DNA from 3 places in the Paenarthrobacter sp. C1 genome. Region 2 is predicted to be linked to each of the others. Evidence: riboswitches for the same ligand, from Rfam matches in the RefSeq annotation. Region 2 holds a riboswitch; each other region holds the start of a gene.
The links. Region 2 has a riboswitch for S-adenosylmethionine ahead of ACNAOU_RS05190 (hypothetical protein). Riboswitches for the same ligand answer to the same signal wherever they lie in the genome.

Region 1: another riboswitch for S-adenosylmethionine. It lies ahead of ACNAOU_RS19505 (DUF1737 domain-containing protein); the one in region 2 lies ahead of ACNAOU_RS05190 (hypothetical protein).
Region 3: another riboswitch for S-adenosylmethionine. It lies ahead of metX (homoserine O-acetyltransferase MetX); the one in region 2 lies ahead of ACNAOU_RS05190 (hypothetical protein).

The regions. Positions count from the first base shown of each region.
Region 1 is NZ_CP186052.1:4,170,696-4,180,496, forward strand. Features, by position in the region: gene ACNAOU_RS19495 (aromatic amino acid ammonia-lyase) at 1-249, opposite strand, end outside; gene ACNAOU_RS19500 (NtaA/DmoA family FMN-dependent monooxygenase) at 249-1,577, opposite strand; SAM riboswitch class IV at 1,733-1,844, shown strand; gene ACNAOU_RS19505 (DUF1737 domain-containing protein) at 1,858-2,121, shown strand; gene ACNAOU_RS19510 (rhodanese-like domain-containing protein) at 2,118-2,528, shown strand; gene ACNAOU_RS19515 (O-succinylhomoserine sulfhydrylase) at 2,529-3,737, shown strand; gene ACNAOU_RS19520 (hypothetical protein) at 3,748-4,365, shown strand; gene ACNAOU_RS19525 (glutamate--cysteine ligase 2) at 4,362-5,564, opposite strand; gene ACNAOU_RS19530 (endonuclease domain-containing protein) at 6,119-6,607, shown strand; gene ACNAOU_RS19535 (UDP-N-acetylglucosamine 1-carboxyvinyltransferase) at 6,713-8,236, opposite strand; gene ACNAOU_RS19540 (siderophore-interacting protein) at 8,387-9,112, opposite strand; gene ACNAOU_RS19545 (penicillin acylase family protein) at 9,215-9,801, shown strand, end outside.
Region 2 is NZ_CP186052.1:1,067,548-1,077,348, reverse strand. Features, by position in the region: gene ACNAOU_RS05195 (sodium:solute symporter) at 197-1,732, shown strand; SAM riboswitch class IV at 1,843-1,962, shown strand; gene ACNAOU_RS05190 (hypothetical protein) at 1,979-2,278, shown strand; gene ACNAOU_RS05185 (hypothetical protein) at 2,275-2,466, opposite strand; gene ACNAOU_RS05180 (VIT1/CCC1 transporter family protein) at 2,705-3,868, shown strand; gene ACNAOU_RS05175 (matrixin family metalloprotease) at 3,955-4,848, shown strand; gene ACNAOU_RS05170 (peptidase M10) at 4,969-5,901, shown strand; gene ACNAOU_RS05165 (LOG family protein) at 5,915-7,048, opposite strand; gene ACNAOU_RS05160 (chitobiase/beta-hexosaminidase C-terminal domain-containing protein) at 7,451-9,801, shown strand, end outside.
Region 3 is NZ_CP186052.1:1,561,873-1,571,673, forward strand. Features, by position in the region: gene ACNAOU_RS07370 (histidine phosphatase family protein) at 1-406, opposite strand, end outside; gene ACNAOU_RS07375 (CPBP family intramembrane glutamic endopeptidase) at 493-1,263, shown strand; gene ACNAOU_RS07380 (VOC family protein) at 1,405-2,043, opposite strand; gene ACNAOU_RS07385 (bifunctional o-acetylhomoserine/o-acetylserine sulfhydrylase) at 2,259-3,575, shown strand; SAM riboswitch class IV at 3,760-3,877, shown strand; gene metX (homoserine O-acetyltransferase MetX) at 3,892-5,013, shown strand; gene ACNAOU_RS07395 (hypothetical protein) at 5,057-5,506, opposite strand; gene ACNAOU_RS07400 (winged helix DNA-binding domain-containing protein) at 5,552-6,706, opposite strand; gene ACNAOU_RS07405 (SGNH/GDSL hydrolase family protein) at 6,734-7,576, opposite strand; gene ACNAOU_RS07410 (alpha/beta hydrolase) at 7,647-8,297, shown strand; gene ACNAOU_RS07415 (RNA-binding S4 domain-containing protein) at 8,309-8,536, opposite strand; gene ACNAOU_RS07420 (DMT family transporter) at 8,569-9,564, shown strand; gene ACNAOU_RS07425 (glycine--tRNA ligase) at 9,677-9,801, shown strand, end outside.

The DNA.
Region 1 (9,801 bases), 1.6 Mb from region 2:
CCTGATGACCTGCACCTGGTAGGCGAGGAGGGACTTCTCCTCCACAGCAGTGTCCCGGCCTGACCCTAGAAGGGTATTCAAACCGTAGATCCGTTGGCCGGAGGCGGCCGCCTCCTCCACGATGTCCCTTCCCCGTCCGATCAAATTCAACGCTTCTTGGTTGAGTTCCACGTGAAATGTCGGATCCGCAGCCGCTTCCGCCACAGCCAACGCGGAAACGGGGCCCGTCCCGATGGTGAAAATGCCCATTAGAAATCCAGCAGGTTTTGGCGGAATCCGCCGTTGCCGTAACTCTTCCTCAACAGGCCGCGGCGGCGGAGTTCCGGGGTCAGCTTGTCCAGCACACCGTGCACGGTCACCGGATCAACGAAGCCGGAGAACAGGAAGCCGTCGCCCCCTACGGCCGCGCCGGTCTCCTCCAGATAATCCGCAATTTCTCCCACCGTGCCGATGATCGAATCCCCGGCACCACCGCTGCGTGCCTGCAGGATTTCACGCAGAGTGGACCCGGGAGGGGCAGCCTTGGCGAAGTGCTCCAAGGTGCCCTGGTTGCTGTTGGTGCTCAACTCCGGAAGCGGGGCATCGAGGTCGAACTTTTTGAAGTCGATCACGGACAGGTAGGAGATGGAGTTGAGCTGGCTGTCGATGTCACGCTGCGTCAATTCCCGGCGCTGCGCCCGCAACTCCTCGGCCTCGGCTGTGGAACCCACCACGGTGGGCTTCAGCACGAAAAGCACCTTCACGTCGTCGGGATTCCGGCCGGCTTTCGCCGCCTCGGCCCGGATCGAATCCCGGTAGGCCTTCATATCGTCAACGCCGCGGGCGAGCGCAATTGCCACATCCGCGTGACCGCCGGCAAACGCTTTGCCCCGCGGAGAGGCGCCCGCTTGGACAAGCACGGGTTCCTCGGGCAACGGTGCCGTGTTCAACGGCCCACGGACCTTGAAGAAGTCCCCGTCGTGGTTGATCGGGTGCACTTTGGTATGGTCCGCAAACACCCCGGCTGAAACGTCCTCAAGTACAGCGTCGGCCTCCCAGCTACGCCAAAGCCGCCTGACGACGTCGACGAATTCCTCCGCTTTTTCGTACCGGAGGTCGTGTTCGATCTGCTGGTCCAAGCCGTAGTTCTGCGCGGCGAGATCGCTGCCCGAGGTGACCACATTCCATCCGAGCTGCCCCTCGGAGAAGTGCTGCAGGGTAGCGAGGAGCCGGGCCGCGGTGAAGGGCGGGTAGAAGGAAGCGCTGACCGTGGGAACGATCCCCAGGTGCTCCGTGGCGGAAAGCAAGTACGGGACCAACGCCAGAGGATCGTGTTTCGGCGCAAAGGAAGCATGGGCCAGCGAAACCTCGGCAGTACCGCCATAGGTGTCCGGGACGGTCAGGGAATCCTCGATGATGAACAGGTCCAGCCCGGACAGCTCGAACGCGCGCACGGCCTCCTGGTACAGGGCCGGTTTCTTCCAGTCGTACCCCAGGCTGTAGCCCGGAGTGCCCCAGCCCTGCACCCCGAAACCGTGCCCCACGAACCAACCAAAATGCAGCATGGGCTTGAGTGTAGAACTGCTCTGTCCGTTCACCGCGACCTGATTTCATACGAAGTTACAGGGGGTCGTACTGCGTCAATTATGCTCCCGGGACGTCTTAATTGGACCCGTACTCCAGTACCGCCCGGTTACGCAACATGACGACGGCCGCCGTGCGGGCCGTCGTCGTGAATGCTACGTTTTTCTTGAGTAATGAGAACCAGCGCAAAGCCCTGACTTGCTGGTCGGCAACCCTCTCTCCGGCGGGGTGCCTCAGGTGACTACTCGGCGTATCGACAACTCGAACTGCAAGCGTGACTGAGGAGCACCAGCAATGCCTGAACCCACTGAAGAAAAACTCTCTTACCGCCTGATAACAGGCCCGGATACCCGCGACTTTTGTGAGCGGATCACCAACGCCCTGACGGATGGGTACGTACTGCACGGCAGCCCCGCAGCCACGTTCAACGGAACCGACGTGATCGTCGCGCAGGCCGTTGTCCTGCCCGCCGCGATTGCCAGCGCCGATGCCGCAGTCGCCAACGCCGTTGATGAACTGGATACCGACGACGAAGAAGCATTCGAGGGCCACGCATGAGCTACGCAGGTGACCTGACCCCGCAGGACGCGTGGGCCAAGCTTGAACAGGGCGCCATCCTGGTGGACGTCCGCACCGAGGGCGAATGGGCCCACATCGGAATCCCCGACACGAAAGCCACCGAGAACGATCCCCTGTTCATCCAGTGGAACCTCGCCGGCGGCATCCCGAACTCCCGCTTCATCGAGGACCTGCAACAACAGGCACCCGAGGACGACGGCGTGGAGCTCGTCTTCATCTGCCGCTCCGGCCAGCGCTCCATCGCCGCCGCCATCGCCGCCACGCAGGCAGGATTCACCGCCTACAACGTCCTTGAAGGCTTTGAGGGCGAACCCGACCGTTACGGCGAACGCACCGTCAATGGTTGGAAGAACCGTGGCCTGCCAACGAATCTGGGGACCGAGTAAGTGACTTTCAATCCTGACGCCGCCGGCTGGAGCCCCGACACCCAGGCCGTTCGCGGTGGACTTGACCGTACCAACTTCCAGGAAACGGCCGAACCCGTCTTCCTGAACTCCGGCTTCGTTTACGAATCCGCCGCCGCGGCAGAACGCGCGTTCACCGGCGAGGACGAACGCTTCGTCTACTCCCGCTACGGCAACCCGTCCGTGGCCACCTTCCAGGAGCGGCTGCGCCTCCTCGAAGGTACCGAGGCTTGCTTCGCGACGGCGTCCGGCATGTCCGCCGTGTTCACCGCACTGGGTGCCCTGCTGGCTGCCGGGGACCGCGTGGTTGCTGCCCGTTCCCTCTTCGGCTCCTGCTTCGTGATCCTCAACGAGATCCTTCCGCGCTGGGGCGTGGAGACGGTGTTTGTGGACGGACCGGACCTTGACCAGTGGCGTGAGGCTCTCTCCGAGCCGACCACCGCCGTCTTCTTCGAGTCACCGTCCAACCCGATGCAGGAAATCGTGGACATCCAAGCCGTCAGCGAACTGGCGCATGCCGCTGGGGCGACTGTCGTCGTCGATAACGTCTTTGCCACTCCCCTGCTGCAGCGCTGTGGCGAGCTGGGCGCCGACGTGATTGTGTACTCAGGCACCAAGCACATCGACGGCCAGGGACGCGTCCTCGGTGGCGCGATCCTGGGCACCAAGGAGTTCATCGATGGACCGGTGAAGCAGCTCATGCGCCACACGGGGCCATCGCTTTCGGCTTTCAACGCCTGGGTGTTGACCAAGGGCCTGGAAACCATCGGGCTCCGAGTCAACCACAGCTCGGCATCGGCCCTGAAGATCGCGGAATGGTTGGAGCAGCAACCCGCCATCAGCTGGGTCAAGTACCCCTTGCTGAAGTCGCACCCGCAGTACGAGCTCGCCGCGAAGCAGATGAAAGCCGGAGGCACAGTGCTCACGTTCGAGCTCTCGCCGTCCGCTGGCCGCTCCGCGAAAGAAGCCGCGTTCGCGCTGCTTGATGGATTGCGTGTCATCGACATCTCCAACAACCTTGGTGACTCCAAGTCGTTGATCACCCACCCTGCCACCACCACCCACCGGGCCATGGGTCCGGAGGGCCGGGCGGCGATCGGGCTGTCCGATGGCGTGGTGCGCTTGTCGGTGGGGCTGGAGGACGTGGACGATCTCATCCTGGATCTGGAGAAGGCCCTCAAACAGGTCTAACCTTGCTGGCATGAGGCATCCATACCGCCGGGCGGGGGCTGTCATCGTTGCGGGATCGGTGGTGTGGTTGGCCGGGATTTCACCGGGATCCCGCGTGTACCTCATGCACGACCCCGCAGAGCGCCTGCGTTTGCTGCTTGCCAGCGAGCGCGGATGGGTGATCGGCCACCACGCGGCCGCTGCAGGAACCGCCGCAGTCCCGGTGGGCTTCATGGCGTTCTCGAAAGCACAACCGGCAGGGACCTCCAAAGCGTGGGCGTCCGCGGCAGCAACAGCGCTGCTCGCGGGCGCACCATTCTTCATCTACAGCTTGTCGCGGCGGGCCTCGGACCTTGAGCGTTTCGCTTATTTTCGGGGATCCAATGCACCGTTCCTCGCCTACTCATGGCTGCATGTGCTGGGCTTGGCTGCCTTGGGCGGCAGCCTGCTGAAGTCCCCCGCCAAACGATGGGCGGGGATGACGGCAGCAGGGATGGCCGTGGTTTCCGGGACCGTCCTGGCGACCACCAAGGACATCCCGCCCCTGGTTTTCTACCTCACCGAAGGAGCCGTCGGAGCGTACCTGATGGCGTGCCCGGAACCCGGGGACATCGGGGATAGCGAGAACATCCGAGACATCGAGGGCTAAGGCCGCCGCACTCTGGTCAGCAGCGGGACAGGGTCCTTGAACGCGCCCGGGTCCTTGAACGCGCCTGTCGCGGTGCCACGAACAGTCACCTTCGCAGCGTGCGAGACCACGGCGGCAAGGGCTTCGGAGCCGGGCGGGTTCCCGCCGTCACGATGCCTGGCGCTGTACCGTGCCGCTGAGTCCCGTTGTTCGAGCGCTCCGTTGCCGCGTCCCAGAATTTCGGCAATGCCCGCCTTGACCAGCGCCAATTCACCTTGGTCATCCAGTACCGGGCTGAGATAGTCAACCAACGCCCACACGACATCAGCGGCAGGCTGGGGCCGGAAATCGCCGAAGTCCAGGAGGTCTCCCCGCAAACCGGAATTACTGGCCCGCCAACCCGCCATCCGCAGCAGGGCGGTCGGCACCGGGGTGGGATCAACGCCGTCGAGCATTTCCAAGGAGGCCGTCTCCACCAAAGCCCGCACCAGCACCGCGATCAGCGCCGCGTCCTCTGCGCGGAGGCAGACGTCGGCGACCCGGACCTCTACGGTGGGCTGGTTCCTGGCGATCCGGGCATCGAAGTAGATCATCCCCTCATCCAGGACTACACCGGTATCAAGCAAGCGCTGCACCACGCGTCGATAAGCCGTGAGCGAGCCAAAAAGCGATGACGGCCCGGACGTGGGCCACCGGTTCCATGCCTGCGTGCGGTAGCTGTCGAACCCGGTCGGAAGCCCGCGCCAGTAGGGCGAATTGGCCGAGAGCGCGGTGAGTACCGCGAGTTTGTCCCGGATGTGGTCCAGCACCACCACGCCTTCCTCCGGGGACTCCACTGAAGTGTGAACGTGGAACCCGCACGTCAACTGCTCGGTGGCGATGATGCCGAAGTGGTCCAGCATCGCGGCGTACCGGGGATCCGGGGTGGTGTGCGTGTTCGAGGCCAATGGTGAAGTGGCGATCGCTGCAACCCTTGCACCGTGCCGCCGGGCAGCTTCATCGGCCATGGCGCGGCCCCGGCGAATCTGCTGCAGGAGTTCGGCATAGCTGTGACACGGCCGCGTTTGGGTTTCGATTTGCTCCAGCTTGAGCTCCTGGCTCAGTCCGGTCTCCGTGGCAGGTTCCTCGTAGCCGGCCAGAAGCGCGTCCGCGAGAGCCAAGGGCATGCCCGTCACCGGATCAACGATGAGCAGTTCTTCCTCGACCCCGAAAGTCCGCATGCTCCATTCTGCGTCACGGGTGGCCTTCAGAACACAGGGTGGGACTGGCAGTTTGGCCTGCGGCAAACAGATTCTGCTGGATCATCGCCCTTGGAAACGGAGAGGACCCGCGGATTAGCCGGCCAAGCAAGCTGGCCGGGGCCGATGATCCAGCAGATTTGTCCACATAGGCGAAGTTTCCGGGCTGGGGAGGGACCAGTCCGTGGCTGACTGAAGGCATGAACGCATTCGAATTCTTGTCGTCAGTAGGTGGAGTAGCCAAGGTAGGGCTGCTTAAGGCCCACGGGCACACCCCGGCGGACCTAAGGAAGCTCGAGGGGGCCTATCAACCGCGGCACGGCATATGGGCTCTGCCCTCCGCAGATACGGAGTTTGTCTCTGCCCTCGTAAACAACGGACTTCTGACATGCGCAAGCGCAGCTGTCCGCTATGGCCTCTGGCTTAAAGACAAACCGGGAAGACTGCATCTGGCAACCAAGCACAACAGAGGCCGGGGGTTTATCCGGCACGGAGGTCTCAGGCTGGGCTCGGAGTCCTACGTTCCAGTTGCCTCGGTGGAAGACACTGTCATTCACGCTCTCACGTGCCTGCCGGACGTTGACGCCATTGCCGTGGCCCAGTCCGCTATGAAAAACCGTGGAGTTCCCCGTGACGTCCTGGAGGGCGAGCTGCGGGCCAACTACTTCGGGAATGCGAGGAAACGACTGCGCCAGGCCGACGGTTTGTCTGAATCCGTCCCGGAGATCAGTGCCCGCCTGCTTTTTGAGGCGGCGGGACTCTCCTTTGAACGGCAGGTCCAAATCCCAGGAGTGGGCCGGGTGGACACCCTGATTGACGGCTGGCTGATTGTGGAGGTCAATGGCTATCAGTTCCACAGTTCACGGGAGGCCTGGAGAAAGGACATGGGCAGGTTGAACGCGGCGCAGGCAATGGGTTACCGCGTCCTGAGCTTCTCCCCCGAGCAAATCTGGAACTCGCCGGAGCTGGTCTTGGGCCAGATCCGGGCGTGCCTTGGGCTCGGAAGGCCGCGGGATGGGCGATGACAGAGTATTTGCTGGATCATCGCCCGAAGCAGCAGCCGGAAGGCCCGAAGTTCCGGGCTTTTCCGTTGCTGCGAGCTCCGATGATCCAGCAAAAATACGTCAGCATCAGTCCTGGAAGTACTCCACCTTCGCGCCGATGGTGTTCAGCCGCTCGGCCAGGTCCTCGTAACCTCGCTCAATCACGTAGATGTTGCGCAGCTCGGAAGTACCCCTGGCCGCAAGCATCGCCAGGAGAAGGCAGGCGGCGGGGCGCAGGGCCGGAGGGCAACCAACTTCTGCCGCACGCCACTTCGTTGGTCCGTTGACGTAGATCCGGTGCGGGTCCAGGAGCTGAACCTGGGCGCCGAGTTTGTTGAGTTCTGTCAGGTAGATGGCCCGGTTTTCGTAGACCCAGTCATGGATCATGGTCTGTCCTTCGGCGTTGCCGGCAATCACGGCGAAGAAGGGCAGGTTGTCGATGTTCAGGCCCGGGAACGGCATGGGGTGGATCTTGTCCTGCGGCGCATGCAGCTCCGAGGGCTTGGTTGTCACGTCCACCAGGCGAGTGCGGCCGTTGCGGGCCATGTATTCGCCGGAGATCTCGAGCTTCTGGCCCATCTGCTCCAGCGTAGCTAGTTCGATCTCCATGAACTCGATGGGAACCCGGCGGATGGTGACTTCCGAGTTGGTCACGATTCCGGCAGTGATCAGGCTCATGGCTTCGATGGGATCTTCGGACGGGAAGTATTCAATGTCCACGTCGATGGCCGGCCGCCCGGTGATCTTCAACGTGGTGGTGCCCACACCCTGGATATCCACGCCAAGGCCCTGCAGATAGAAGCAGAGGTCCTGGACCATGTAGTTGGGGCTGGCGTTGCGGATGACCGTGGTGCCTTCGCGGTGCGCGGCTGCCATGATGGCGTTCTCCGTGACGGTGTCGCCGCGTTCGGTCAGCACGAACGAACGGTGGTGTCCGTCGGCGGCGGGCGCCGTGACGGAGTAGAAACCGGACTTCGCCTCAACCTCGAGGCCGAACTGGCGCAGCGCCTGCATGTGGGGCTCAACGGTGCGGGTTCCGAGATCGCATCCGCCGGCGTAGGGAAGAAGGTATTCACTGGTCTCGTCAAGGAGCGGTCCCAGCAGCATGATCACGCTGCGGGTCCGGCGGGCGGCGTCCACATCCATTGATTCGAGGTCAAGGACCTCGGGCCTGCGGATGCGCAGATCGCTTCCGTTAAGCCAGGTGCATTCCACGCCGATGGACGTCAGCACTTCGACGATCCTGTTGACCTCTTCGATACGTGCCAGGCGGCGCAGCGTGGTGGTGCCGCGGTTGATCAGGCTCGCGCACAGCAGGGCCACACCGGCGTTCTTGCTGCTGTTGACGTCCACCTCTCCGGAGAGCGTACGGCCGCCTTCCACCCGCAGGTGGGTCATTTGGGGTTTGCCCACCTTGACGATGGAACGGCCGAAGATCGCTTCGAGGCGTTCAATCATTCGGAGGCTCAGGTTCTGCTTGCCCTGTTCCATCCGGGCAATGGCGCTCTGGCTGGTTCCCAGCTCAGTAGCCAGCTGCCCCTGCGTCCAGCCCTTTTCGCCGCGGGCGTTGCGGAGCAGGAGGCCTACGTGTTCTGCGGTCGGTTGCGTCATAACCAAGAAATATCACAAGTGAGTTAGAAGTAGCTAGCAAAACACCGTTTTGGCGGCAAACGTCACACCCTACCCGTATTGTGCGATATATAGCCCGACGGCGGCACTCGCCTCATCGGGGCCGCTCACTGCGGCGGTGGGTTCAGTTCCCTATGCCCGCCAGTACCCCAAAGCGTCAATCCGATGCTTATCCACCCCGAGTTCCTTCTTCAGGTGCTTCACGATGGCACGGGTGCTGGATGCCTCGCATGCGACCCAGAAGAAGTCATCCGTCGCTGACACGGCCTGTGGCGCCAGCCCCGCGCAGACTTCCTCAACCAGTGAGGCGCCGTCGCGTTTGCGCGGAATCCAGGTGACGACGTCGTCGCCGGACGTCCGTACGGCAAGCGTGGTGTCGGCGTCGTGCTGGTATTCGAGCCAGGCGGTGACAGGCGTGCCGTGCGGTCCCCGCGCGTCCAGGAGCGAGTTGATGGCCGGAAGTGAGGCAGGATCGCCGACCACCCAGATGCGGCGCGGCGCGGGCTGCGGGAACGCGAAGGAGCTGCCTTGGACTGTGGCGTCGATGGTGTCGCCGGCCTGGACGGTGCGGGCCCAATCAGCTGCCACCCCGCGGTGCATGGCGAAGTCCATGCTGAACGTGCCAGCCTCCGGATCCGCATTGACCAGGGTGTAGGCGCGCTGGTGGGCCTTGCCGGAGTCCTTGAACCAGAGGCGGATCCACATGGTCGGGTGCAGGCCGCTGGCCTTGAGGAGCCCGCCGTCGCGCACGTGCACGCGAAGGAAGTCGGGGGTGATTTCTTCCCGGGCGGTGACCTGCAGGGTGAAATCCTTGGCGCCCATGACTTTCAAGACGACACCTTCCCAATTGCGCTTCAAGCAGCACTCCTTCACGAATGGCCCACGATTTGTGCCCGGGGCCAAAGCCATTTATCTTGAACTTAAGTAAGCCTAACCTAAGCTCGAAAGCGGCCTGACATCATGACGCCTGCCCCGACGCAACAATCCGCCCCGGCAGGCGGCACCGGAACCTACCGCGACACCTGGGGAATCCCGCACCTGTGGGCTGACTCCGCGGACGAACTCGCCTTCCTCCAAGGCCGGAACGCCGCGACGGACCGGTCCTGGCAGATCGAACTGGAGCGCTGGCGTTCAGAAGGCCGAGTCGCCGAAGTGCTGGGGCCCGACGCCGTGGTCTGGGACCGGTTCGCCCGGCAGGCCCGGCTCAATGACACCGCGCGCCGCTGCTTCGACAAACTCCCCCACGAAACGCAACGCTGGTGCGGACAGTACGTTGCCGGCATCAACCAGGCCCTCGCCGACGGCCTTCGTGGCGGTCCCGAGTTCGACGAAGCCCGCTGCGCCCCTGAGCCTTGGCTTCCGTGGACACCGCTGGGAGTCTTCCTGGTGCACCACATCCTCTTCTCCACCTTTCCCAACAAGTTGTTCCGCGCCCACGTCGCGCGGACGCTCGGGGAAGATGCAGTGGACCTGTTCAGCATCGAAGCTCCAGTCTGGTCCGGCAGCAACGCCTGGGCCGCCCACGGTTCCACGACTGCGAGCGGCCT
Region 2 (9,801 bases):
TAACCAAGTCCAAAGGATCTTGACTGTTACTCCGATCACAACATATCCTCATAGGCAACAAGTGTTGTCTGTGAGGCACACAACACATCCCCAAGCTCCAAACCCAAATCTCCAATCATCCGCACAGAGACTTCGACGCATCGCAGGAGTATCGTCGAAAACCCCAACCTCCGTGCATCAGCTCCAAGGACCGTTCATGGAATCTTCGGCTATTAATATCGCAATCGTGGTGGTGTACCTGCTCGCCATGCTGGCCTTCGGCTGGTGGGGCAAGTCCCGCACAAAGAACAACAGCGACTTCCTGGTGGCCGGCCGCCGCCTGGGACCCTTCCTCTACACAGGCACCATGGCCGCCGTGGTCCTCGGTGGCGCATCCACCGTGGGCGGCGTGGGCCTCGGCTACAAGTTCGGCATCTCCGGCATGTGGCTCGTGGTGGCCATCGGCTCCGGCGTGCTGCTCCTTAGCCTCCTGTTCGCCGGCACCATCCAGCGGTTGAAGATCTACACGGTCTCCCAAATGCTGAGCCTGCGATACGGCAGCAAAGCCACCCAGACATCCGGAATCGTGATGTTGGCCTACACCCTCATGCTCTGCGCCACGTCCACCGGCGCCTACGCCACCATCTTCGTGGTGCTCTTCGACTGGGAACGCTGGTTGGCAATCGCCGTCGGCGGCGCCATCGTGCTGGTCTACTCCACCATCGGCGGCATGTGGTCCATCACCTTGGCAGACCAGGTGCAGTTCCTCATCAAGACCGTAGGCATTTTCTTCCTGATGCTGCCGTTCGTCCTGAACGCAGCCGGCGGAATGGACGGCATCCGTGAGCGCCTTGACGCCAGCTTCTTCCAGATCGACGGCATCGGCGTCCAGACCATCATCACTTACTTCGTGGTCTACACCCTCGGCCTCCTGATCGGCCAGGACATCTGGCAGCGCGTCTTCACCGCCAAGACCGCCACCGTTGCACGCTGGGGCGGAGCTACCGCCGGTGTTTACTGCATCCTCTACGGCATCGCCGGCGCACTGATCGGCCTGGCTGCCCGCGTCGCCCTCCCGGACATCGATGTCGCCAACCTCGGCAAGGACGTTGTCTACGCAGAGGTGGCAACCCACATCCTGCCCGTCGGCATCGGCGGACTGGTGATGGCCGCGGCTGTGGCTGCGATGATGTCCACCGCTTCGGGCGCCCTGATCGCCGCCGCTACGGTGGCCCGCGCAGACGTTGTCCCGTTCGTGGCCAGCTGGTTCGGCAAGACGATCAACACCGACGACACGGAAAACCCCGAGCACGACGTCAAGGCTAACCGCTACTGGGTCCTGGGCCTGGGCATCGTTGCCGTCCTGATTTCCATGGCAGCGCAGGACGTCGTTGTTGCCCTGACCATCGCCTACGACATCCTGGTGGGCGGACTCCTGGTCGCCATTCTCGGCGGCCTGGTCTGGAAGCGCGGAACGGGCATCGCGGCTGCATGGTCCATGGCAGTCGGCTCAGTTCTGACACTGGCCCTGCTCATCATGTACGCGGTTGGTGTCATCCCGAGCGAAGACGGCGTCTACGCCAACGAGCCCATCTACTGGGGCCTCGGTGCTTCCCTGGTGGTTTACGTCGTGGTCTCCCTGCTGACTCCGCCCACGGACGCAGCCGTCCGCGAGGCCTGGGACAAGCGCGTAGCCGGCGCCATCTCCGAGGAACTGCCGCCGGAAGTCCACCCGGTGGGCAGCAGCAAGTAACCAGGCAATACCCGACGGCGGTGCCGCCCCCTTCACGGGGGCAGCACCGCCGTCGTTTTGTCCCCGGCAATAGGGCCTTCACAACCTCAGGTGCGGTACTGTTGTCCCAGCTTCAAGAGATGTGGCGCCAAGCTCCGACTGGCCATGCACCAACCCCATGTTCACGGGTGGTTCGGATGAGGAAGCGGCCCGTCCCGGACCTGAGACAACCGAGCGGGCAAGAGCACTCTCCACAGGAGCAGCACCTTGCCGTATCAGAGCGATGCCAGCCACGCCCACAACACCACCGGCCAAACCGAAGCCCGGAACGTCACGGTGATTCCCGCCGTCGACCTTTACCTGGGCACGGTCACCATAGTGGCCAGGAACGAAACCCTGTTCTTCCGGCATCCCCATCCGCAGCAGATCGCCAAAGCGCTGGCCCAGGCCGTCCGGCCCTCAACGTGGTGCGAGGCGTCCCGGACCCTGACGGTTACTGTGGCCGCGACAGGAAAACGGGATGGCCAGCCGCGCCTGTTCGCCCTCGGCAGCCGGGACGAGGACTAGATTTCCTCTTCCTCCCCACGGAATTCCTCGGTCTCATCGATCGGCACCACCCGTTCATCGTCCTCGGGGGCGTCCACTTCCTCAACCCAGGGCTCGTCCACTTCCTGGTCTTCGGCGTAGTCGTAGGCCGGGTCCGACTCGATGGTGGTGCGTTCCGGGTACTTGGCGTGTGATTCGGTGGTGTCCATGGTGCAACCTCCGTCCCGTGGGCCTGTAAGAGCCCGCTAACCGAGTGCGGGGAGGCTCCCCGCCCCTGTCCTTCCATCTGAGCACCGGCCAAAGCGAGGGTCAAGCAGAGCCGGAAATTACGGTGCACCGAACATTCCAGCTAAGGAATACCAGCCAAAAAACCCTGCAAATAAGCGGTAGTGTGGTGCGTGCAATGGGGCCGCAACTACCCCACCCAGCACAGGAGATAAAGTGCAGATGCACCAGGAATCCCACAGTTCGTCGAGCCCCGCTCCGGACCCCGCCATCGAACCCGCAGCTCTCCACCACACCGCAGACCCGGCAGCACCCACTGCGTCGGACATCAGGCGGTGGCGGCAGTACCTTGCCGATGAACGCGCCGAGGCTGCGGTCTACCGCGAACTCGCCCAGCGCCGCGACGGCGAGGAACGGCAGATCCTGCTGGCTCTGGCCGAAGCCGAAGGGCGGCATGAAGCGCACTGGCTCAAACTCCTGGGTGAGCACGCAGGCATGCCCAAGGCAGCTTCCGCCCGCAGCCAGTTCCTGGGGTTCCTGGCCCGCAACTTCGGTTCGGTCTTCGTCCTGGCCCTGGCGCAACGTGCAGAGGGCCGCTCCCCCTACGGAACCGAGCCGGCCGCCACCCCCGCGATGGTGGCCGATGAACAAATCCACGAGGAAGTAGTCCGGGGCCTGGCGACCCGTGGACGCAACCGGCTCTCGGGTACCTTCCGCGCAGCAGTTTTCGGCGCCAACGACGGTTTGGTGAGCAACCTGTCGCTGGTCATGGGCATGGCCGCGACGGGTGTACCGAGTTCCGTGGTCCTCATGAGCGGCGTTGCAGGGCTCCTGGCCGGCGCATTGTCCATGGGTGCCGGCGAATACGTCTCCGTCCGCTCGCAACGCGAACTGCTCAACGCCACCCTCCCCACCCAGGCCACCCTCACCGCAGCCCCGTCGCTGGACATCGACCACAACGAGCTGGTCCTCGTGTACCTGGCACGCGGCATGACCCGCGAAGCCGCCGAGCACCGGGCAGCCGAGCGCATGGGATTGTTCAGCTGCGACTGCGATCCCAGCCTCTCCCTGCAGCCCGAGAAACCGGTGGCCGATGAGCATGAATCGGTGGGTTCGGCGTGGGGCGCGGCGCTGTCCAGTTTCTGCTTCTTCGCCTCGGGAGCCATCGTTCCGATCCTGCCCTTCCTTTTCGGGATGACGGGTATGGCCGCGCTCCTGGTGGCCGGAGTCCTGGTGGGCATCGCGCTGCTGGCGACAGGCGCCGTCGTGGGTTTGCTGTCCGGTACGTCGCCGCTCAGCCGCGGCCTGCGGCAGCTGGCCATCGGGCTGGGAGCAGCTGCTGCCACCTACGGTCTCGGTTTGCTGTTCGGCGCGGCGATCGTCTGAGTTTGGACTGCTCCCCCGGCAGACCGTAATGTTGGTTCGTCCTCCGCGCTGCCCCGCGTGACCAAGGGCCTGAGGAATGGAGAACCGTGGACTGGGAGCGGGAAGCTACGCACGTGCCGAAGCACCGGCGATCGGGAACAACCCAGCGCGTTCTGCTCGGCCTGCTGATGGCATTCATTGCGGCAACGGTCGCTGTGCTGGTGTCCTGGTTCCTGAATGGCGACCCCCGCATCACGGCACTGTTCCCGGGCGTCAGCGTCCCGGGCGGCCCGCAAACCGGGAAGATACAGCCCACCTCGGCCCGCATTCCGGACGCACCACCGCCGGGACTTGAGGAAGCGGACGCCCCGCTGGCCTCGCCGACGGCACCGGGCACCACCAATGATTCGTACAAGTTCCTGGCCATGAACGACGACGGCACCCCGGTGGGCTATTCCCCTTGCCGGCCGCTGCACTACGTGGTGAACAACGCCTCCGCTCCCGAAGGAACCGACCCCCTCCTGGCGACGGCCATTGCCAATATCTCTGCAGCCTCGGGCATCCAGTTCGTCAACGACGGAACAACCGACGAACAACCCGCGGACCGGCGCGAGCCCTACCAACCCAATCGCTACGGCGACCGGTGGGCTCCCCTGCTGATCTCGTGGACCACACCAGAAGTGGCGCCGGCCCTTGAAGGGAAGGTCATCGGCACGGGCGGCAGCACCATGTATTCGCTGGACAAGGGCCCCAAAAGCTACATCACCGGAAGCCTCGAGCTGGACACACCCCAGATCGCGGAACTTCTGGCCGATCCCGGCGGCGCGGACTACGTCCTTGCCGTCATGCAGCACGAGCTGGGACACGTGATGGGACTGGACCATGTGAACGATCCGATCCAGCTCATGTACCCGGAAATCGGGGCACCGGACGGTCTGGCCGCCGGTGACCTGAACGGCCTCCATCTCCTGGCATCAGCCCCCTGCCGCAAGGACATCTAGCAGCGTTCAGGCGTTGGGTACAAAGGCCATGGACTCACGGGGACGCTGGACTTATGCTGGCGAATACGGCCGACGGCGGCGCCCCACCGCCCGTCCGCGGCCTCCACGTCAGGGGGTTCCATGGAACCTTATGGGTCGTCCAAGTGGCCGGACCCGGATCCTCCCCGGCCCCATTACCTTCCGCCTTCGGGTCCGCACGAGCCGCCTGAGCCCCGCCCGCCGATCAAGCACAGCAGCGTCGCCGCCATCCTGTTCCTGCTGGGCATTCTGGGACTCGTGTGCGCCGGAGCCTATTTCGGCGGAGAGCTGCAGCAATTCCTCTACGGATCATCGGAAAGCCAGAGCCAGCCGCCACGTCCCGGGCTGGCACCCTTCGGACAACGGGACGATCCCCTGCCCGGACGTGAAGAAGCCGACGCGCCCCTCGGCACGCCGCCCCCGCTGGTCCAAGCCAGCAGCTCGTACAAGTTCCTGGCAGTCAAAGAAGACGGCACGCCCTTGGCGTACTCGCCCTGCAGGCCCATCCACTACGTGGTGAATTCGGACCTCGCACCGGCTTCCTGGCAGGTTCTTGTAGAGAAGGCTGTCCATGAAACCGGGAGAGCTACGGGGTTGAGATTCATTTACGACGGGCCGAGTTCCGAGGTTCCCTCCCCCAACCGTTCCGGGTATCAGCCGGCCAGATACGGGGACCGTTGGGCGCCGGTGCTGATCGCCTGGAGCACCCCGGAGCAGGTACCGCGCCTGACCGGGCAGACGGTGGGTCTGGGCGGAAGCTCCTCCATTGGCCTGAGCAACGGCTACAAGGCATACGTGACCGGGACAGTCTCACTGGATGCACCACAGTTTGCCGGGATCGTGGACACCCCGGACGGGGAGGACATCGGCGTGGCGGTCATCATGCACGAGCTCGGACACCTGGTGGGCCTGGACCACGTGGACGATCCCCGGCAACTCATGTTCGGGCAGGCATCGTGGGTACGGGAATATGCCGCAGGCGACCTGACGGGGCTCGCGGAATTGGGTTCAGGTCCTTGCAGCAAAGACTTCTGATCCGGGCTGTGTCTTAGCGGGCCAACACCGCGAGCGCATCCTCCACCGTGTCCACCAAAAAGATACGCTCCGCCATGGGCTTCCCGGCGGCCAGGCTCTGCAGCATAGGCCACGCCGGGAAGGTCCGTTCCCAGTGTTCGCGGCCCACCAGGACCATGGGTGTAATGGTTTCGGGCGCGCCGTAGTAGTTCTCACAGGCGTCCTGGAAAATCTCCTGCACCGTGCCTGCAGCTCCCGGCAGGAACACGATCCCGCCGTTGCAGACTTCCAACAGGATGGCTTCCCGGATGGCGTTGGCGAAGTATTTGGCGATGTGGGTGGCGAACAGATTGGGCGGCTCGTGCCCGTAGAACCAGGTAGGGATGCCGAGAGTCGGGGTGCCTTCCGGGTAATGTTCGACGACGGCCGCCGCCTGACGCGCCCAAGCCGTCACCGAGGGCCTGAACCCCGGTACATCGGCGAGGGTCGCAAGGGCCGCCTGCAGTTCGGCGTCGGGCCTTCCGCTGAAGAAGGCGCCCATATTGGCCGCTTCCATGGCACCGGGACCCCCGCCCGTGGCGACGGCGAAGCCGGCTTGGGCGAGCAGGCTGCCCAGCCGGGCGGCGTCGGCGAATTCCCTGGATCCTCGCTGGGCGGCATGGCCACCCATGACTCCCACAATCCTGCTTCCTGCGAAGGGGCCCTGATCCAATGCCTCGTCCAGGGCGTCGCCTATGGCGTGATCGTGCAGCGCTGCGGCGAGCGTGGCATCGAGGCTCTGACGCTGGCCGGGCAGGATGCTCCATTGGTAGACCTGCGCGTCGAGGGTGGACTCGTACTCAGTAGCCGGGATGTCCCGGTAGAGCTCCGCCGGGGTGTAGAGAGTGCCGCGGTACGGGTCAAAGGGAACACCCAGCAGCTTCGGAAAGATCAGTGCGCCACGGCTTCGCAGACTTTCTTCCACGCCGGTGTCGAAGGTGCAGCCGAGGAAGATGGCACCTTGCGGATCCATCGCTTTGAGCTGGCGCGAGTAGCCGCGAAGGTCCAACGACTGCGCGTGCCAACCGTGCATTGACCGGGCTCCGGCACCGACCAGCCGATCGAAATGAACCACGCTTTCGACGTCGAGTGTTCGAGGACTTGGGTTTAGCGCTGCCGTGCGGTTCATGGTTTCAGCCTAGTAGCGGGCTTGCCCGCGCCACTGGGATTTCGCCCATACCGGTCTGGACCCTAGCCATGAATTTCCGCGAGGAGTACAGTATCGATCACTGCTCCACTTTCGATCCATGAAAAGTATTTGCAGTACCCAACTGAATTCAGGAAATGACGTCGCGGAGGCGTCGTAAGCTTGCCGGCTGGGGGGCCCAACATCTGCTCGAGGAGCATGGTTGTGGACCGTCCAAAATACGCTCGGCGTCATACTCATTCCACCCTGTTCAGCACCCGTTCCCTTTTCCGGAAAATCCTTGTTTTCCTGCTGGGTTCCTCTGTTGCCTTTTCTGCCCTGACCGTTGGTATGGCGGCGCCTGCCGCTGCTGCGGTCCCGCCGTGCCCGGGCACAGGCGGCGCCATGCAGATAGTGGCCCACACCGATGATGACCTGATTTTCATCAGTCCGGATTTCATGCGTGACATCCAGTCCAAGCGCTGCGTGCAGACCGTGTACGCAACGGCGGGTGAAGCCGGTGAAGGGGCTGCGTACTGGAACAGCCTGGAAGCGGGAATCAGGGCAAGCTACGCGAAAATGGCGGGTGTAGCCGATGCCTGGACCACCTCCGACGCGGGCGTTCCGGGCCGACCCCTCACCCTTCAGACCTTGAATGCGGCACCCAACGTTTCCGTCGTTTTCATGCGGCTTCCGGATGGCTTCCCGGATGGGAGGGGCAGCAGCCGCTACAACGGCCAGAGCATCCTGAAACTGTGGGACGGCCGGCTCAGCTCCATCCGTCCGGTTGATGGGGCCGCAGCGTTTACCAAGGCGCAATTCCAGACGACGTTGAACCAGCTGGTGGCCAATTACCAACCCACCACCTTCCGGACCCAGGATTGGACGGGAAATTACCAGGACCCCTACGACCACAGCGATCACTGGGCCACGGCAAAGTTTGCCCAGCTGGCCAGCAGGGCCTACACGGGACCCCATACGGCATCTGCATACGACGCCTATGTAATCGATGAATACGCCCAGAATGTGACGGGCGCGGACCTGACCAACAAAGTCAACACCTTTGTGCGCTTCGCCGATTTCGATAAATACCTCTGCGACACTCCCTGCCCGGCGCCGCCTTACAGCGACTGGCTCAAACGGCAGTACATCACGGCCATCGAGTGGACGGGCAATGCTGCCAAATCAGCAGGCACAACAGTGAGCGCTTCTTCGCAGAAGGCCTCGGGGCAGAGCCCCGAGAAGGCCCGCGACGGGTACGCATGGGGTACGCCCATGGACGCCAACCGCGAATGGGTCACCAACGGCGGCAAGGCAGGCAGCTGGATCCAGTACAACTTCTCCCCTGCCCGGACCATCAACGCCGTGACGCTTTTTGACCGGCCGATCCTCAGCGACCAGGTAACCGGCGGCAACCTGGCCTTCCCGGATGGCAGCACCGTGCCAGTGGGCGCCCTGCCTAACAACGGTTCGGGACTCACAGTGAATTTCCCGGCACGGACAGTCAGTTCGGTCCGCTTCAACATCACCTCCGTGAGCGGCTCCACCACGAACGTCGGCTTGTCCGAGTTCGAGGCCCACATCACGGCCGACGTCGTTGCACCCGAAGTGACGGCGACACCGCCCGGCGGCACCTATGACATCGGGCAAAAGGTCACCCTGTCCGCGAACGAACCTGCGACGATCTTCTACACGCTGGACGGGACGACCCCCACCACCGCGAGTGCCAAATATGCCACGCCGATCACCGTGAATGGTCCACTGACGCTGAAGTACTTCGCCGTGGACGCTGCGAACAATCCGTCGGCCGTCGTGACTCAGAGCTACTCCACCGGCCCGGACGTGACCAAGCCTGTGGTGACGGCCAACCCGCTGGGCGGCGCCTACGCCCCGGGCACCAGCATCACGCTTACGTCCAACGAGGCAAACTCCGTGATCAAGTACACCAAGGACAGCAGCGATCCCCTCACTGCAGGCTTGGTCTACTCCACGCCGATTGTCTTCGCGGGCCCGGATCCGATGACCCTGAAATTCTTCGCCATGGATCCTGCCGGAAACGTGTCCGATGTCGTCACGCAGACCTACAACGTTCCGCCTGACACGCGGGCGCCTGTGGTGACGGCAAACCCAACCAGCCGTGCGCTGGCCAGCGGGGCAACCATCACGCTTTCCGCCGATGAACCAGGCGCAAGCATCTACTACACCACAGACGGCAGCAGCCCCACGGCTACGGAGTCTGCCACCAACTTCAAGTATTCGGCTCCGCTTGTCATGGGGACATCACAGCTGACCCTGAAGTACGTCGGTGTGGACGCTGCAGGGAACACCTCACCCATTGGAACCCAGACGTACAGCGTTCCCGCAGCCGGGCCGCCGTCGTCCCATGACTTCAACGGCGACGGCAAGGCCGACGTCTTGTCCTCCGATACTGCCGGCAACCTGTACCTCTACCCGGGCAATGGCGGAGGCGGTCTGGGGCCGCGGCAAACGGCCTTGGCGGCACCTGCATGGTCCACGATCACCGACACCATAACCCCCGGCGACTTCAACCGGGACGGCAAACCGGACCTGCTGGCCCGTGCAGGTGACGTCCTGTGGTTCTACCCGGGCGACGGCGCCGGCAGCTTCGGCGCCAGGGTCCAGGTGAGCACCGGATGGAGCACCATGAGCCAGTTGTTCTCCCCGGGCGACTTCAGTGGCGACGGAATCCCTGACCTGATCGCCAGGCGGAGCACCGGCGATCTGCGCCTTTACGA
Region 3 (9,801 bases), 490 kb from region 2:
GCCGGTAAAGCGTCTCCATGAAGGACGACACCCGGTCGTAGACGTCCGAGCCTGATTCGCCTTCGCGGAAGCGGTAGAAGAAGTGGCCGTAGAGGTTCCTGAGTTCCTTCTGGTCCTCAATGTCCCCGGCGATCTGGAAATTGGCCCAGTCCTGCTCACGGAGCCGCGGCTCCTCGATGACACGCTCAATCAGGGACCCCAGGTTGAGGGCTTCCAGCGTCTGGTAGGCGCGCAAATAGGGGGAAACATAGACGCAGACCTGCTGCCCGTCGAGTTTGCGCCGCAGGTCCTCGCCGGCCAACCGCGCCTCCTCGACGCCCTGGTCCGTCAGCGGAATCCGATAATCCGGCACGCGGTTGTAGATGGACGTGTCGGCGTTCGCGGCGGACTGTCCGTGCCGGATCATGAATATTCTCTCTGGGGCACCCATCCCACCAAGCATAGGGCGGCGGTTCCCGGCAAAGAGGCAGGAACTGCGGGCAAGATAGGTACATGTTCCTTGCTTCCCGTCGCCGGCTGCGCGCCGAAGTGCTCATTGTCCTGGGCTTGTCCCTGGGCCAGTCGGCTGTCTACTCCGTGGTGCAACTGCTCGACAAGATGACGCGGGCGCCGCTGGCTGATGCAACGTCCACGCTGAACAGGTCCCAGAGCACCCGCGAATATTTCGATCTCACGTACCAGCTTCTGGATATCCTGTTCGCCCTGGTGCCCGTGGCGCTGGTGTTCTACTTCCTGTCCACGCACGTCCAGGCCACCAGGGACGGTGAAGGTTCGGCGTTCGCCCGGCTCGGCTTCAACTTGGTCCGCCCCGGCAAGGATCTGCTTCAGGGCCTGGGCCTCGCGGCGCTTATCGGCATACCGTCCCTTGGCCTCTACGCGGCCGGCCGGGCGCTGGGAATCACCACTGCCATTGTGCCCAGCGGCCTGGATGCCTACTGGTGGACGGTTCCCGTGCTGATTCTCTCCGCCGTGCGACACGCCATTGTGGAAGAAGTGATTGTGGTGGGGTATCTCCTGGACCGCTTCGGCAAGTTCGGCTGGAGCGTTCCGGCGGGCATCGTCGTCAGCGCCCTCCTTCGCGGGAGTTACCACCTCTACCAGGGCTTTGGCCCGTTCATCGGCAATGTGGTGATGGGCCTGGTCTTTGGGTGGATCTACACCAAGACCAAGAGGGTGATGCCCTTGGTGATTGCCCATGCCCTGCTGGACATTGTGGCGTTCGTTGGATTCAGCCTGTTCGGCAAAGCGGTGGGCCTGGGCTGAGCAGCCGTGAAAGCCGTTGCAGCCGTTAAAAGTATCCGGCCGCCATCGGTGGGTGACGTCATTGGCACCCGCTGATGGCGGCCGAAGCATTGTTTGGACAGCGGTGTCCAGGGCCGGGACCAGCCCGGATCAGGGGAACGGTCAGATGGTGACGGCTCCGGAGGCGGTTTCGAAAGTGACGGCCATGATGCCCGGCGTGCCGCGTGGTGCTATCCACTGGACCGCGACGTCCTCGAGAGGCTTCTCCACTGGCTCGCCCAGCCATTCGGTCACGCGTTCGGCGGAGCCCGCGATCGTGAGGCTGGACATCTTCACATCGCTCTCGTACACCTTGGACGGGTGAAGTGAGGGGTCGCCCTCCCACTTGAGCAGGTACGGCACCTGGGGATCGGCGATCAAGCCGAGGATGCCGATCTGCTGCCACACCAGTTCGCGGCCGTCAGGGAACTTGCGGTTGCCCGGGACTGCTGCGCGACCGAGGCGTTCCTCAAACGGGGCGAGGTCGTCAACTGCCACGCACCAGCCCATCCAACCGCCGCCGGCGGCTGAGCGTGCACGGACAGCTTGGCCGAAGGGTGCTTTGTCGGAAGCAGGGTGGTCCAGGACCTCCACGACTTCCAGGTACTTGTTATCCGCAAGGGGAATGATCATGTTCCGGGTGCCGAAGCGCGGGTGCACTCCGCCCCGGACTGCGTCCACTCCCAGAGCCGCGGAAATTCGTTCGGTAGTGGCCAAGAGGCCATCTCGTTCACAGGCGTAAGAGACGTGATCCATGCGCATGGCTTCATCTTGGCACTTTGTGATCGGTGTCTCAGCTAAGCCAACCCTAACTAAGGTGGGATCTCGCGACGGGCGTCATGGAAGGTCGCAAAAGAGCCCATATATTCTGCTGGCGTCACAAAGCTGTCCAAGGACCCGGACACTTCCTAGACTGGCCGCAGCTTCCTTCCCGCAGCTATTCCGCCGACCACACGCGCCACGAACAGGAGAATTCCATGTGCCAAGGATGGTCTTTCGAAACCCGCCAGATCCACGCAGGCCAAGAGCCGGATGCCGCCACGGGCGCGCGTTCCCTGCCGATCTACCAGACAACGTCGTTCGTTTTCCCGAGTGCTGAAAGCGCGGCCAACCGTTTTGCCCTGGCCGAACTGGCTCCGATCTACACCCGGATAGGCAACCCCACGCAGGACGCCGTGGAACAGCGCGTCGCGAGCCTCGAAGGCGGTCTGGGTGCACTGCTGCTCAGTTCGGGCCAGGCAGCCGAGACCTTTGCCATCCTGAACATCGCCGAGGCCGGCGACCACGTCGTCGCGAGCCCCAGCCTCTACGGCGGCACGTACAACCTGCTGGCCCACACGCTGAAGAAGTTCGGCATCTCCGTGACTTTCGTCGAGGACCCGGACAACCTCGAGCAGTGGCGTGCGGCCGTCCAGTCGAACACCAAGCTGTTCTTTGGTGAAGTCGTCTCGAACCCACGCCAGGACGTGCTGGATATCGAAGGCGTCGCCGGTGTCGCGCACGAGGCAGGCGTGCCTCTCATCGTCGACAACACCCTCTCCACGCCGTTCCTCATCCGGCCCATCGAGTGGGGCGCGGACATTGTGGTCCACTCCGCAACCAAGTACCTCGGCGGACACGGTTCGGCGATCGCAGGCGTGATCGTGGACTCGGGCAACTTCGACTTCGGCAAGGACCCGGAGCGGTTCCCCGGCTTCAACACCCCGGACCCCAGTTACAACGGCTTGGTTTACGCCCGCGACCTGGGCAAGGACGGAGCGCTCGGAGCCAACCTTTCCTACATCCTGAAGGCCCGTGTCCAGCTCCTTCGCGACCTCGGCTCGGCCGTGTCGCCGTTCAACGCGTTCCTCATTGCCCAGGGCCTGGAAACCTTGAGCCTGCGGGTGGAGCGCCACGTCGCCAACGCCACCAAGGTGGCCGAGTGGCTGGAAGCGCATGACGACGTCGAATCGGTCGCCTATGCGGGCCTGCCGTCCAGCCCCTGGTACGAGCGGGGCCGCAAGTACGGACCCCAGGGCACGGGAGCCATCGTGGCCTTCAACATCAAGGGTGGCGTAGAGGCCGGCAAGCGCTTCGTGGACGGTTTGGAGCTGCACTCCCACGTCGCCAACATCGGTGACGTCCGCTCCCTGGTCATCCACCCGGCGTCGACCACGCACAGCCAGCTGACGGTCGAGCAGCAGGTAGCCGCCGGCGTCAACCCGGGCCTAGTCCGCTTGTCCGTGGGCATTGAGCACATCGATGACATCATTGCCGACCTCGAAGCCGGCTTCCGCGCGGCCAAGGGCGCCTGAACGGGCAGTCCACGCCTGCAGCTGACGCACCCGGCTGACGGACCCGGGGTGCCGTCCACATCGACGATTATTCGCCGGACGGCACCCCGGAGTGCTCTTTCGTGAATGAAGCTGCCCTTGAACGTCACACTGGTGTCACATTCTTCGCCATAACGGTGGTGTCTTTCCTAGACTCTACGTATTAGGTCATGAGTGCCAGCAGATAGCCCCGGCTTGCTGGCCGGCAACCCTCCTTCCGCGGTGGGGTGCCCCGGGTGAAGACCTGGCCTGTTCGCACGCAAGGCGACGGGCAAGCGCGAAGTTAGGTGTCAAAGGAATGACCATCACTGCTACAGCACTTCCCAAATCCGGAGAAGAAGACGGAACCGTCAAGTACGCGGGCATAGGGCCGCTGGCGCTCGAAGCCGGCGGTCACCTCCCCAACGTCGTGTTGGCGTACGAAACCTGGGGACGACTCAACGCCGACGCGTCCAATGCCGTGCTCATCCAGCATGCGCTGACGGGCAGCACCCACGTTGCCCGCGGAGCCACGGACGAGGAAGGGTGGTGGGAGCAGTTGGTGGGTCCGGGCGCCACCATCGACACCAACAGGTTCTTCGTTGTCTCCATCAATATCGTGGGCGGCTGCTATGGCAGCACCGGCCCGTCCTCCGATGCGCCGGACGGCAAGCCGTGGGGTTCCCGGTTCCCCCTGGTCACTCTTCGCGACAGCACGGTTGCTGAGGCCCGTTTGGCGGACCTCTTGGGGATTGAATCCTGGCACGCGGTCCTGGGCGGCTCGATGGGTGGGGCCAGGGCCCTCGAATGGGCTGTCACGTTCCCGGAGAGGGTCAACCGCTGCGCCGTCATTTCGGTGGGAGCCTACAGCACCGCCGAGCAGATTGCCTTTGCGCAGGCCCAAACCCTGGCCATCCGGCAGGACCCGCACTTCAACAATGGGGACTACTACGGCGGTCCGGCTCCGGAACACGGACTTGCCCTGGCCCGCCGGATTGCGCACATCACGTACCGTTCCGCCCTGGAACTGGATCTCCGCTTCGGCAGGGAAGCCCAACATCAGGAAACGCCGCTCTCCGCAGCAGTCCTGGGGGAGCGTGGTCGCTACCAGGTGGAAAGCTACCTGGACCACCAGGGGACAAAGCTTGTGCGGCGGTTCGATGCCAACAGCTATATCGCCATCACCGAAGCGTTGATGTCCCACGACATCAGGCGGGGACGGGGCACACTGCAGGAAGCACTTTCGCGTGCCACCGCCGAGTTCTTTGTTGCTGCTGTGGACACGGACAGGCTGTACTTCCCGGCCCAGTCCAAGGAACTGGCGGCAGCACTGCCGGGGAATGTTCCGGTCCACACCATCCAGGCGCCGATCGGCCACGATGGCTTCCTCACGGAAATCGGCCAATTGTCGGAGCAGCTTCGCGGGGCGTTCTTCGCCTGACCGTGAGGAGCCTGTTCGTAGAGTTGCCTGTTTGTGGACGTGCCTAGCCGTTCATGATCTCCCCGCGTTGTTTCATGTAGTCCTCCATGGCGATCTGGCCATTGGTGAACTTCGCATCCAGTTCAGCCAGCTTGCGGGCGCGGTAGCCCTGGGGCTCGGAACCGGCAGTGGGAAACGGCGCGGGAGCGGGCTGTCCGGCCCGGTAGGAATCGCTTGGGTAGGAACCGCTTGGGTAGGAGGCGTTCGACGGCGGCGCGACCTGCGGAGCCTCGTCTGCAGGGCGGATGACTGCCGGCCCTGGCGGGTAGCCCGGGTAATTCTGTTGCGGGTAGTCCTGCGGCGGGTAATTTTGTGGTGGGAAACCCTGTTGCGGATAATCCTGACCACGAAAATTCCCGTTCTGCAGGCGGCGGGCCTTGGACCGGTTGTACATGCGGATTCCCATGGGAATCAGCCACGAGCAGACGATGATCCAGAAGATCAGATTGTTCACAGTGCAGGCCTCCTAGGTCTTAACCCCAGCTTAGCCCTGTGCCCATCACAGCAGCTTGGCCTCCATGCCCAGGAAAATCCCGTAGCGTTCCGCTTCGGCTTCCAGGGCCATCTGCTCTTCCTTGGTTGTCGGCTTGTCCATCCGGACTTCGAGCCCGCACATGCCCCCTGCGAAGCTGTGCCGCCACCATCCGGCCAGCCTGCCGTCCACGAGGACTACATGCATGGGGCCGTTGTCCTCAGGCAAGTACGGTGCGGTGCCGCCCAGGTAGTGGCGGGATTGCGAGTACCCCATCACGTATTCGTCGAAGCATTGGATGAGGTCGACGCGGGGGAGCACGGAACCGGCCGCTGGACCGGCAGGAGCCTCCAGGGCTTCTACGTCAGCCGAGGCGCCGTAAAAGTCCAGGTCATCGAAGGAGACCCGGGCCAACGTTCCCGGTGATAATTCCGCGGCGACGTTGAGTCCCAACGTGACGTCTTTCATGGTCAGCCCGGACCACGCCGAACAGTCCTTCACGGTAGCCGGTCCGCGACTGCTGAAATACCGCAGGGCCATCTGCCCCAGGGCGTGTTCCCGGTCCGCTCCGCTGAGCGGCCCGGAAAAAGGAGCGGTGACGCGTTCGGAGAACAAAGCGTAGGTCTGCTTCAGGGCTCCTCCAGCCGAACGAACCGGAGCGCCGCTCACCAGAATGCCGCTGATTTCGGCGTGCATGAGGTGGTAGATGAAACCCAGCCCCTTGCCGGGAAAGCCGGCCTGGCCCAGAACATCAGCCAACTCCTCGCGGGTCTTGTGGGCACCATCCGCCACGGCTGCTGCAAGAATCCTCCCACTGTGGGCGGCAGTTTCCCCGTCCACCCCGGTCCGCTTGTACATGCCCTTGTTGCCTTGATGCAGCCGGTCAGCGGACAACGCCATCAACCAGCCCAAGTCATCCCTGTGCACAAAATGCCATGTGGGGCGCAGGATGTGCGTCCGCAGGATGGTTCCGTCGGCAACGGCCTGTTCTACTGCAGCTGCAGTGCTCGAGGGCGTCCGCTGCGCCACGGTCCAACGGGCATAGGCGAATTCCTGCGACTGGACGGCCAGGAGATTGCGCACCACATCCCCTGGAGCTGCACCCAGGGGAGGACGTAACTGTTGCCGTCGGAGACGCAACTGCCGGACCCCCGCTGTACGGGGAGAGTCATCACTCGCCATGCTGGTTCACCGGCCCATCGCTCCCGGCTAGCTCCGCGGCATCACGGTACCGGCGGCACCAAAGACCGGTCCCGGCGTCGGACGCTTTGGCGTGATGCCGTCGCCGGACGATTGGTGACGGAGCCTCCGGATAACCCAAGGTACGAAGTATTCCCGTGCCCAGACCAGGTCCGATGAGCGGGCTTCCCGCCATGTCCGGGGAGGAAGGGCCTTGGGTACCAGCGGCTCCAGGGTGTGCTGGACGTTCAATGCCTCCAGGACCATCATGGCGATGGTGTGGTGGCCCAGGGGGGAGAAATGCAGGCGGTCGGCATCCCACATCTGGGTGTCAGCGAGCTGCCGCAAGGACCACATGTCGGCAATGATGGCGTCATGGCGGGCTGCGACCGTTCGCAGGTTCTCGTTGTAGATGGCAACTTTGCCCCGGATGCGGCCAAGGACCGAGGACGCAGTATCCGGACCGTTGAAGAGGACCACCGTGGCCCCACCCGAGCCCAATTCGCCGACGGCGGCGTCGAGTTTCTCGGCCAGAAGGTCGGGATCACCGCCGGGGCGGATGAGGTCGTTTCCTCCGGCGGAAATGGAGACGAGGTCCGGTTGCAGTTCCAGGCAGGGGCCGACTTGCTCGTCGACGATCTGCTGCAGCAACCGGCCCCGGATGGCGAGGTTGGCGTAGGCGAAGTCCTCGTGTCCGCGTCCCAGCTCTTCGGCGACACGGTCCGCCCAGCCGCGGTAACCGCCGGGATTGGCAGGTTCGGGATCGCCGATGCCTTCCGTGAACGAATCACCCAACGCCACGTAACGGCTCCACGGGTGCTTTTGGGCGGGTTCGCCCGGTTTCACTAAATGATTGTTCTCACTCACGCTCATATCCTGCCCCCAGAGGGCCGACCTACGCCACCGTAGGTTGTTACTTACGGGTAACTGCAAGAATGGAGGCATGACTGAAGCCCCCGCTTTTCCAGCACCTGTTGTCCTCTGGTCCCACGAGGAAGCCGAACGCGCCGGCAAGCCCCTCCTGGTCCTGCTGCACGGCTACGGATCCAACGAGGACGATCTCTTCAGCCTGGCCGGGCTCCTCCCCGAGGGGTTCGTCGTGGCATCGCTGCGTGCACCGATGCCCATGGGCCCGGGTTTTACGTGGTTCCCGCTCACTGCGTCCATCGACTACTCCCTGGACGCCGTGAAGCTTGCCGCCGAATACGCCCTGGAATGGCTGGACACGGTAAAGGTCAACCATTCCTCGGTTACGCTTCTTGGCTTCTCCATGGGCATGGCCATGGCGACCACCATGCTCCGGTACCGTCCCGCGGACTTCGCGGCCGTCGTCGGGCTTTCAGGCTTCGTGATCGACGCCGGTGGCGACGCCGCGTTCAAGGACGACGAGCTGGACGGATCGGTGCCGATGTTCTGGGGCCGTGACCAGCAGGATCCTGTCATTACGCCGGACAAGATCGAATACACCATGGGCTGGGTCCGCAAGCATGTGGACCTTACCAAGGTCCTCTACACGGGCATGTGGCACGGCATCAACCAGCAGGAAATCGGGCACGTAGGGGAGTTCCTCACCCACAAGGTCCTCGCCCCCTAAGGGGCGTTGTTTCAGGCGGTGGTGATCCGCACTGTCTGACCGTTGACGGTCACGGTGTCACCGGCGTGGAGTTGGCGGCCGCGCCGTTCATCGATCTCGCCGTTGACCTTCACCAGGCCGTTCTTGATGAGCTCCGTGGCCTCTACGCCGTCCTCCACCAAGCTGGCGAGCTTGAGCAGTTGGCCAAGGCGGATCATGTCGTCACGGATGGGGATCTCTTCAATTTCGGGGTTGCTCATACAGCAATGATGCCTGAAGTAGTGTTGAGACGGTGCCGCAGCCTTCTCCCCGTTCAGCCCTTCCGTTGGCCGTTGGCCTGCCCATTGCAGTAGCAACGGGCCTGGTCATTCCGCTGCAGGGAAGGATCAACGGGGCGCTCGGCGCCAAACTCGACGACGGCATCGCCGCAGCTGTGGTGAGCTTCACCACAGGCCTGCTGCTGATCAGCGCGATATCCTTGGCGACGCCCAAAGGAAGAGCCGGTCTCCAACGCATCATCCCCGCCGTGCGGAACCGCAGCTTTCCCCGCTTCTACGTCATGGCCGGTGCGATCGGTGCATTGTTCGTCTTCGCGCAGTCTTTCACGGTGGCACTGCTCGGAGTCGCGCTGTTCACCGTGGCAGCCGTGACAGGGCAGACGCTGAGCGGTTTGCTCGTTGACCGCATGGGCATCGGGCCGGGTGGGCGCCGCGCCATCACAGGGGTGCGGGTCCTCGGCAGCGTCCTGACCGTCGCCGCCGTCGCTTGGGCTGTCTCGCCGCGCTTCGGCGGAGACGCCGACCTCGCCTCGCTGGTGCTGCCCGTCCTTCTTCCCTTGGCTGCAGGCTTCCTGATGAGCTTCCAGCAAGCCATGAACGGCACCGCCACGGTTCATTACGGCACGCCCGTGGCGGCGACCCTGGTCAACTTCGTTGCCGGTTCCACCATTCTCTGGATGGCGTGGCTGATCAAGCTCGCCGTCGCGGGACCGGGTAATCCGCTTCCGGCTGAGTGGTGGTACTACCTCGGTGGCCCCATGGGTTGCGTCTTTATCGGGCTGGCGGCCCTGCTGGTCCGCAGCCTGGGCGTGCTGATCACCGGCTTGGGCATGATTGCCGGGCAGTTGGTCGGGTCTCTGGTGCTCGACGTCGTGATCCCCAGTCCCGGCGCGGTGGTCGCCTTGCCCACGGTGCTGGGTACGGTCCTCACCCTCGCCGCGATCATCGTCGCCACCTTGCCCTGGCCCAAGGGAGCTTTCGCACGGAGAGGTGCGGCGAAAGGCCGGTAGGGTAGGAGTCAGTAAATTTCCCCCAAACCCCGCCGGACAACCTCGTCCGGAATCCGGGGTCAAACCACCGCGGACCGCACCCAGCGGCCCTGTAGAACAAATGGAGTCACCCATGGCAGCAAAATCCGTCCTTGACCAGGTCATTTCCCTCTCCAAGCGGAGGGGCTTTGTCTTCCAGGCCGGTGAAATCTATGGTGGCTCCCGTTCTGCCTGGGATTACGGCCCCCTCGGCGCAGA